One region of the Streptomyces sp. NPDC048643 genome, then DNA from elsewhere that is predicted to be linked to it. Evidence: riboswitches for the same ligand, from Rfam matches in the RefSeq annotation. Region 1 holds a riboswitch; each other region holds the start of a gene.

The links. Region 1 has a riboswitch for cyclic di-AMP ahead of AB0C62_RS21670 (NlpC/P60 family protein). Riboswitches for the same ligand answer to the same signal wherever they lie in the genome.
Positions count from the first base shown of each region.
Region 2: another riboswitch for cyclic di-AMP. It lies ahead of AB0C62_RS22450 (M23 family metallopeptidase); the one in region 1 lies ahead of AB0C62_RS21670 (NlpC/P60 family protein).
Region 3: another riboswitch for cyclic di-AMP. It lies ahead of AB0C62_RS08730 (LysM peptidoglycan-binding domain-containing M23 family metallopeptidase); the one in region 1 lies ahead of AB0C62_RS21670 (NlpC/P60 family protein).
Region 4: another riboswitch for cyclic di-AMP. It lies ahead of AB0C62_RS03135 (C40 family peptidase); the one in region 1 lies ahead of AB0C62_RS21670 (NlpC/P60 family protein).

Region 1 is NZ_JBEZHO010000021.1:44,207-46,398, forward strand. Features, by position in the region: gene pcrA (DNA helicase PcrA) at 1-762, opposite strand, end outside; cyclic di-AMP (ydaO/yuaA leader) riboswitch at 1,100-1,271, shown strand; gene AB0C62_RS21670 (NlpC/P60 family protein) at 1,279-2,192, shown strand, end outside.
Region 2 is NZ_JBEZHO010000022.1:94,394-96,585, reverse strand. Features, by position in the region: gene AB0C62_RS22455 (GntR family transcriptional regulator) at 1-31, opposite strand, end outside; gene AB0C62_RS22450 (M23 family metallopeptidase) at 228-992, opposite strand; cyclic di-AMP (ydaO/yuaA leader) riboswitch at 1,006-1,165, opposite strand; gene AB0C62_RS22445 (pitrilysin family protein) at 1,379-2,192, opposite strand, start outside.
Region 3 is NZ_JBEZHO010000006.1:163,731-165,922, forward strand. Features, by position in the region: gene AB0C62_RS08725 (alpha-galactosidase) at 1-696, shown strand, start outside; cyclic di-AMP (ydaO/yuaA leader) riboswitch at 999-1,156, shown strand; gene AB0C62_RS08730 (LysM peptidoglycan-binding domain-containing M23 family metallopeptidase) at 1,161-2,075, shown strand.
Region 4 is NZ_JBEZHO010000002.1:282,781-284,972, reverse strand. Features, by position in the region: gene AB0C62_RS03140 (LysE family translocator) at 1-506, shown strand, start outside; gene AB0C62_RS03135 (C40 family peptidase) at 641-1,114, opposite strand; cyclic di-AMP (ydaO/yuaA leader) riboswitch at 1,118-1,316, opposite strand; gene AB0C62_RS03130 (hypothetical protein) at 1,653-1,958, opposite strand; gene AB0C62_RS03125 (ATP-dependent Clp protease proteolytic subunit) at 1,966-2,192, opposite strand, start outside.

The DNA.
Region 1 (2,192 bases):
GTCGAAGTCGAGCGCGTTGGCCTCGCGGAGCCGCGACTGGTACATCGCGTAGGCCTGGGCGAGGGTCTTCTCGAAGCCGTCGGTGGCCTGGGCGGCGAAGTCCTCCTCGTCGATCAGCTCGTTCTTCAGGTTCGAGATCTTGGCGCTGAAGGACTTCGGCGGGAAGCGCTTGGGGTCGAGATCGAGATCACGGCAGACGAGCGCCATCAGGCGCTTGGAGTCGGCGGCGTCGTAGATCGAGAAGGACGAGGTGAAGCCGAGCTGCTTGCTCTCGCGGCGCAGGATGCGGACGCAGGCGCTGTGGAAGGTCATCACCCACATCGCGTTGGCCCGGGGGCCCACGAGCTGCTCGACGCGCTCCTTCATCTCGCCCGCGGCCTTGTTCGTGAAGGTGATCGCGAGGATCTGGCCGGGGTGCACATGGCGCTCGCCGAGGAGGTGGGCGATGCGGTGGGTGAGCACGCGGGTCTTGCCGGAACCCGCGCCGGCCACGATGAGCAGCGGGGAGCCGGAGTGGACCACGGCCGCGCGCTGGTTCTCGTTCAGCCCGTCGAGGAGGGCCGCCGGGTCCACGACGGGCCGGTGCGCGCCGTCGCGGTAGTACGCGTCCCGGCTCGGCGGCACGTCGAACCGGCCGCCGAACAGGTCGTCCGCGACCGGCTCCGGCGCGTGCTCGTCCTCGGGCGGCGGCGGGTGCTCGTCCTCGTGGGCCGCGGAGGGCTTGAGGTCCGCCAGGAAGCTGTCGTCAAAGAGGCTGCTCATCGCTCTCCGAGTCTAGGCCGCCCCACTGACACACCGAGGCCACCCCGAGGACTCGACGGGAACTCGCGACGCGTGCGCGTGACCGGCTCGTGACGGTAAGTGCACGTCGGAGCGGGTACGACCGGTCCCCACCACGGTCGCCGTGCCGGGAGGAGCCGCCCCCGGACACCCTCACAAAGTGGCACACACCACTCATGCCCGGCGCCCGCGACGGGGCACATGGCCAAGGTCACGAAAATGTATCGGGCATATCGCACTCCAACCTTCACACGGACCACACGAGTTGGCTAGCGTGCTGGAAGGCCGCCCGACCGCAACCGGCGAACGTCGCCGGGCCGAGCGGCCTCCGCCGAGTTCGGCCCGCCCACCAGGCGGCCGGAGCCGGGGACCCACCGACCTGGGGTGAATCGGTCCGACCGCCCCGAGGGGCCAGGACCGTAGGGCAATCCTTCCGGAACCACCCGCCCGAACCCGACAGCTAACTCGGTAGGCGGATGACGGAAGGAGTCGCCTCTCTTGGCGTCGCACCGCAAGTCGCGTCCTACGGGTTCGCGCATGGCAGGCATACGGACCCCCGCCCTCGCGACGGCGGCCCTCACCTCGGTGGCCCTGCTCTCCCAGACGGCGAACGCCGCGCCCTCGGCCGAGCCGAGGCCCAGCGTCGAAGAGGTCGAGAAGAAGGTCAACGACCTCTACCACCAGGCCGAGACGGCCACCGAGAAGTACAACGCCACCCGGGAGAAGACCACCAAGCAGCGCAAGCGCGTCGACACCCTCCTCGACGACGTCGCCGAGCGCACCGACAAGCTCAACTCCGCGCGCGAGGAGCTGGGTTCGTTCGCCGCCGCGCAGTACCGCACGGGAGCCTCCACACCCGGCACCGCGACGCTGCTGCTCGCCGACGACCCGCAGGACTACTTCGACCAGACGCAGTTGATGAGCCGTCTGACGACCCGGCAGAAGGCCGCCGTCGACGACTACGTCACCGAGCAGGCGGCGACGACCAAGAAGCGCACCGAGGCCAGCGAGAGCCTCCAGTCGCTGACCACCTCGCAGAACGCGCTCAAGACGTCCAAGGCGACGGTGCAGCGCAAGCTCTCCGCGGCCCGCGACCTGCTCTCGAAGCTGACCGCCGAGGAGAAGGCGCGGCTGGCGGCGATCGAGAAGAAGAAGCGGGAGCGGGCGGCCGTCAAGGCGGCGGAGCTGGCACGGCAGCAGGCTGCGGCGGAGAAGGCGGCCAAGGAGAAGGCCACCGAGCAGGGCTCGCCGTCGGGCGGCACGACGGGCTCGTCCGGCTCGACGGCCACCGACCCCTCGTACGCGACGAAGGCCGGCAAGGCGCTCGCCTTCGCCCGCACACAGATCGGCAAGCCGTACGTGTGGGGCGCGACCGGCCCGGACTCCTACGACTGCTCGGGCCTGACCCAGGC
Region 2 (2,192 bases), on a different contig from region 1:
CCGTGCATACCGAGTGCGCCGGAATACGCATGACCGGACCTCCGCTTTAATCCCCGCGAAACGCCATCGATTGACGCTTGTTCAGTGACTCTATTGCAGGAAGCCTTAATTTCCGATGGCGGGCCTGAATCCATGGATATTTTTTGGACAGACGGCCTCCGGAAACGACGATGCCCCGGCTCGGTGAGCCGGGGCATCGAAACGGTGGAGAAGCCGCGAAGCGGTCGTCAGACGTTCACGCCGTGCGAGCGGAGGTACGCGACGGGGTCCATGTCGGAGCCGTACTCCGCGGTGGTGCGCGCCTCGAAGTGCAGGTGCGGCCCCGTGGTGTTGCCGGTCGAGCCGGAGAGCGCGATCTGCTGGCCCGGAGTGACCGTCTGGCCCACGGAGACACCGATGGACGACAGGTGCCCGTACATGGTGTACGTGCCGTCGTGCATCTTGATCACTACTTGATTGCCGTAGGCGCCGCCCCAGCCGGTCGTGACGACGGTGCCGGCGCCGACGGAGTGCACCGAGGTGCCCGACGCGGCGTGGAAGTCGACACCGGTGTGGCTGCCGGACGACCAGAGGCTGCCGCCGGTCTCGTAGCCGGTGGAGACGTACGAGCCGGTGATCGGCATGACGAAGGTGTTGAGCCGCTTGCGCTCGGCGGCACGGGCGGCGCGCTCCTTGCTCTCGCGGGCCTTCGCGGCCAGCTCGGCGGCCTTCTTGCGCGCGGCTCGCTCGGCCTTCTCCCGCGCGGCGGCCACGTCGGCGGCGTGCTGCTGGGCGGCGGCCTGCGCGTCGATCTGCTCGGCGACGGAGTCACCGATGGTGATGGCCTGGGTCAGCCCGGTCTGTTCGGCGGACGGTGTCGCGGCGAACGCGGGTGCCGCGAGGGTTCCGAGGACACCGGTGGTGGTGAGGGCCGCGACGCCGACGGCGTTCTTCGTGGTGCGCTGCACGCGGCTCGGACGACGATGCTTCCCGGTGCCACAGGTGAACGCCATGTAAGGGCTGATCCTTTCCTTCCTTCTCGCCTACCGGGTTAGCTGACGGGTTCGGAGCAGGAAGGTCTCCTACGGGCCCCCTCCGGGGAGGGCGTCCGATTCACCCCAGGGACTACGTGTGGGTCCCCGGCTCCCCTGGCTCGCGCCATGCGGGGACTCGGCGATGACTGTCCGGTGCCGCGGGCGCGGCGCACTGCCTGACGAACAGCCGGACTGACGCTAAACGCGAGATCTTTCGAACAACAAACGGATCACGGTTTTTGTAGCGCATCCCACAGCACAGAAGGCAACCTCCGCACCAATACGGACATCTTGGGGGCGATGTCCGCGTAAAAGAGGGCCCTGGTGACTCTTCAGTCACCAGGGCCCATCTCGGTCACACGGTCCTACTCGGCGGTGACCACGGTGACTTCACCGATGCCGAGCGCCCTGACGGGCTCCTCGATCTGCGCGGCGTCGCCCACCAGGACGGTCACCAGACGGTCCGTCGGGAAGGCGCTGACGGCGGCCGCGGTGGCCTCCACCGTGCCGGTCGCGGCCAGTTGCTGGTAGAGCGTCGACTGGTAGTCGTCCGGCAGGTACTGCTCGACCTGGTCGGCGAGCGTGCCCGCGACGGCCGCGGCGGTCTCGAACTTGAGGGGCGCCACGCCCACCAGGTTCTGCACGGCGACGTCGCGCTCCGCGTCGGTCAGTCCCTCGGCCGCGAGGGTGCGGAGCACCTTCCACAGGTCGTCGAGCGCCGGGCCGGTGTTCGGGGTGTCCACCGAGCCGCTGATGGCGAGCATCGCGGCTCCGGTGCCGTCCGGCGCGGAACGCAGGACCTGGCCGAACGCCCGCACCCCGTACGTGTAGCCCTTCTCCTCGCGCAGGACGCGGTCCAGACGCGAGGTGAGGGTGCCGCCGAGGCAGTACGTGCCGAGCACCTGGGCGGGCCACACACGGTCGTGGCGGTCGGCGCCGACCCGCCCGATGAGCAGCTGCGTCTGGACGGCGCCGGGGCGGTCCACGATGATCACGCGGCCCGTGTCGTCGGCGTGCACCGGCGGTACCGGGCGCGGCTCGGCGGTCGAACCGGTCCAGGAGCCGAGGGTGTCACCGAGCAGCGCGTCCACGTCCACGTCGGTGAGGTCGCCGACCACCACGGCGGTGGCCGTCGCGGGACGCACGTGCTTCTCGTAGAAGGACCGTACGGCCGCGGAG
Region 3 (2,192 bases), on a different contig from region 1:
TATCCGCAGAAGCTCTGGGTGGCCCACGTCGAGGCCTTCTACTCCCTCCTCGACCGGCTGCGCGCGGCGCACCCCGGCGTCGCCTTCGAGTCGTGCTCCGGCGGCGGCGGGCGGATCGACCTCGGTGTCATGGCCCGTACCGACCAGGTGTGGACCTCCGACAACACCGACCCGCTCGACCGGCTCGCCATCCAGCACGGCTTCAGCCAGGTCCATCCGGCCCGGATCATGGCCGCCTGGGTCACGGACAGCCCGAACGACCTGCTCAACGGCCGGGTCAGCTCGCTGCGCTTCCGCTTCGTGAGCTCCATGGCCGGGGTCCTCGGCGTCGGCGGCGACCTCAGCCGGTGGAGCGCGGAGGAGCTGGCCGAGGCGCGGGGCTGGGTCGAGCTCTACAAGGAGATCCGGCCGGTCGTGCAGCAGGGTGACCTCTACCGGCTGCGGCCCCCGGAGGGCGGGCTGAGCGCCGTGCAGTACGTGCTCGGCGACGAGGCCGTGGTCCTCGCGTGGCTGCAGGCGCAGCATCACGGAGTGCGCCCCGCCCCGCTCAGGCTGCGCGGGCTCGACCCGGCGGGCATCTACGAATGGGTCGAAACGGGCGAAGTGCACCGCGGCGCGGTGCTGCTGCATCACGGACTGCACACCGGACTGCGGGGCGATCTCGATGCGACGGTTATCCGCCTGCGTCGCATCTGACTGTTCTGTCCGAAATAGTGCCTTCATTCCAACTGGCCCTGGAATAAGGCGGCGTGAGCCGGGTCGCGTGAGCAGGGTCATATTCGTGACGATGTGTTGCCGTCGGCTTTTCTCAACGCACCGTTGATTATGGGCGAATTCAAAGCCGGGAAAGATCGTCTTTCCACGGAGTGTGACGGCGAATTCTCCATGGATCAAGAAAGGCGAGCGCACAGAATCCGCACATGGTTGTCGACGTGCTCGCATCTCGCTTACGTTCTGCCTCAATCCGGACGGACGCCCAATCCTGCCGCCGCCCGGAATCCGCACACTCACCCGTCCACGGCAGGAGCGGGGGACCCACAGGTTCCGCGCCTGGTCCGGTCTCCGGAACAGGCTAGGGGTACAGCCATGCAGCCGCGTGGCCGGGCATCTCCAGCCCGCACCCGACAGCTCACCTCGCAGGCGCCGGAGAGGAATTCGCCATGCCCGCGAAGGGTAAGCACCGCCGTCCCAAGTCCCTGCGTCTCACCCGCTCGATCGCCGTGGCCGGAACCGGTGGCGCCGCACTCGCGCTGCCGCTGTTGGGAGCCACCGGCGCCCACGCCGCGACCCCGGCCGCCGCCGTCACGCAGCACACCCAGAAGTCCGCCACCGTCGCCCCGGCCGCCGCGAAGGCCGGCACGTCGAAGACGTACGCGGTGAAGGCCGGCGACTACCTCGCCAAGATCGCCGACGACCAGCACGTCAGCGGCGGCTGGAAGAAGATCTACTCGGACAACCGCTCCGCCATCGGCAGCGACCCGTCCCTGATCCACCCGGGTCTGAAGCTGTCCCTCGGCGCGCGGGCCGCCACTCCGCAGGCCTCCGCCCCGGCGAAGCCCTCGGCCGCCAAGCCCTCGGCCGCCAAGCCCTCCGCCGCCAAGCCCGCGGCGGAGAAGGCCGACACGGCGAGCACGGCCACCAAGACGGCCGCCACCAGCAACAGTTCGGGCTACACCCTCCCCGTGGACGGCGCCGTCATCGGCACCAACTACAAGGTGGCGGGCAGCATGTGGTCCAGCGGCTACCACACGGGCACGGACTTCGTCGTCCCGACCGGCACCACCATCAAGTCCATCGCCGCCGGCACCGTCGTCTCCGCCGGCTGGGGCGGCGCCTACGGCAACCAGGTCGTCATCCAGCACGCCGACGGCCGGTACTCGCAGTACGCCCACATGTCGGCCCTGTCCGTCTCGGCGGGCCAGACCGTGACCGAGGGCCAGCAGATCGGCGTCTCCGGAGCGACCGGCAACGTCACCGGACCGCACCTGCACTTCGAGATCCGGACCACGCCCGACTACGGCTCGGACATCGACCCGGTCGCGTACCTGCGCTCGCACGGTGTCGCCGTCGGCTGACACCCCCTCGCCCGACCTGCTCCTGACGGCAGGCCCGCCTCCGAAGGCCGGACCCCACGATCCCCGGGGTCCGGCCTTCGGTGCCGTCCGACGCCTGCCCGGGTCGCTCTTCGCAGC
Region 4 (2,192 bases), on a different contig from region 1:
TCACCGCCGTACCGGCGCTGTTCCGGACGCTCCAGCTGCTCGGCGGCGCCTACGTGCTGTACCTGGGCCTGCGTACCGTGCGCGCGCTCGGGCGACCGCGCGGGGCCGACGGGACGGGGCGGGGTCCGGGTGCGCCCTCGACGGACGACGGGGAGGGGCCGGGAGAGGGTGCGCGTGGGGCGGCGCCGACCGGGACGGGCGTGGCCGTTCGCCCGCTGCGGCAGGGCTTCGTCACCAACGCCCTCAACCCGAAGGCGCCGATCACCTTTCTCAGCCTGCTGCCGCAGTTCGTGCCGGCCGGCAGCCCCGCGATGCCGCGGACGCTGCTCCTGGCGCTGATCGTGGTCGTCCTGGCCCTGGTGTGGTTCCCGGCGGTCGCGCTGCTCGTGGACCGGCTGGGACGGTGGCTGCGCCGGCCCCGGGCCGCACGTGCCGTGGAGGCCGTCACGGGTGGCGCGCTCACCGTGCTCGGCCTCGTGCTCCTCCTGGAGCCGCTGAGGGCCTGAGCGGGTGCTGCCGGCGTGCGGAGGAGGTGGACCGTCGCCGGCCCTTCGGCGCACGGCCGGGGGCGGTACGTGAAGGATGCGGTCGCACCGATGTGATCCCTGGGCGGCGGCCCCCGCCGCCGCCCAGGGTCAGGTCAGCTGACCCGCCCGTACCAGACGCTCCGTGTCCAGATCTTCTGGAGCTTCACCACTTCCCCCGTTTTCGGGGAGTGCCAGATCTTTCCCTTCCCGGCGTAGATGCCGACGTGGTAAACACTCCGGCCCGAGTGGAAGAACACGAGGTCCCCGGCCTTGCGATGCGAGGCGGAGACGTGGTGCGTCTTGTTGTACTGCGCCGCGGCCGTTCGAGGCAGCTTCTTGCCCGCCTTCTTGAACGAGTAGAGCGTGAGCCCGGAGCAGTCGAAGCGGTGCGGTCCCGTGGCCCCGTACTTGTACGGGGCGCCGTGCTTCGAGGCCGCGACCTGGAGTGCCTTCGTCGCGGTCGTGGCCGCCTGGGCGTCGGGTGCGACACCAGGGACCACGAGGCTGCCGCCGACGGCGGCGATGGTGAGGGCCGAGGCCGTACCGGCCCTGGTCCACAGCGACGGGACACGATTGAGCGCAGTCATGCGCAACCCTTCGTCAGCCGCCTGTGAAGGATGACCTGTCGGATTCGGGCTGGCGAAGTTGCCCGGCCGCTGCTGCGGCTTCACCCCAAGGTCCACCCGGAACGCTGCTCCGGCGGACCGTCGTGCTGGGTCCTCCACTCCTGCCGATCCACTTCTGTCGACCGGGCATCCGGGCGGCGGCAGGACTCGGCGTCCGCCCGGACCGCCCCGCCGCTGTGGCGGGGGCTTGTCGTCGGAAGGGATCTTCACCCATGAACGTCGCAAAATCCGAGCGGAACCGGTGTTTTGTGGGCTTACTCACCACTCACCCGTTCGGGTGGACACCCCTCTGTTCGAAAGGGTGTTGGGGACACGGGTGACCCCCGCACCTGCACCGGAACCCCTCATTCCGCCTCTCTGTCCTCCGTGTTGCGCAAGTCGGAGGGGTCCGAGAAAGGACTGATTCCTACGCCATCAGGGGGTACACCATCTGGTGCGTTTGAGTCGCGGTGCGGACGGTCCGGCGACGCGGCGTGTGCCGGGCCAGGGTGCGCGGGCGTCAACTGCCGGACACGGGCGGGATCGTGACCCGCGTGGTTCGCCGCTCACCGTCCAGCACGCGCAGCGCCTGAGCCAGCGTCGGCGCGTGCACCTCGCTCTCGCCCCGCTGGTGCATGAGCGCGAGCGCGTCCCGCAGGGCCGTCGCCTTGGCCACCAGTGCCTGGGCGGCGCGCAGCCCTCGGTAGGTGTCGCCGGGCCGGGCCGGGTTGATCCGGCCGACCAGGTCGACCACGTCCAGGTAGCGGTCGATCAGCTCGGCCTCCGCGCGGGTCAGCGCGGGCAGCGGAGGGAGGTCGGGGATCATCGGCCGCTCACCTCGCGCCGGGCGCGCCGGATGAGGCCTTGCGGCTCGGCACGATCCGGTCGACGAGCCCGTACTCCAGAGCCGCGGGCGCGTCGAGGAAGAGGTCCCGCTCGATGTCCGCGGCGATCCGCTCGGCGCTCTGCCCCGTGTGCCGCACGAGCATCTCCGCCAGGACCGCGCGGGTGCGCGCCAACTCCTCGGCGTGGACGATCGGATCGCTCGCCTGTCCCCGGA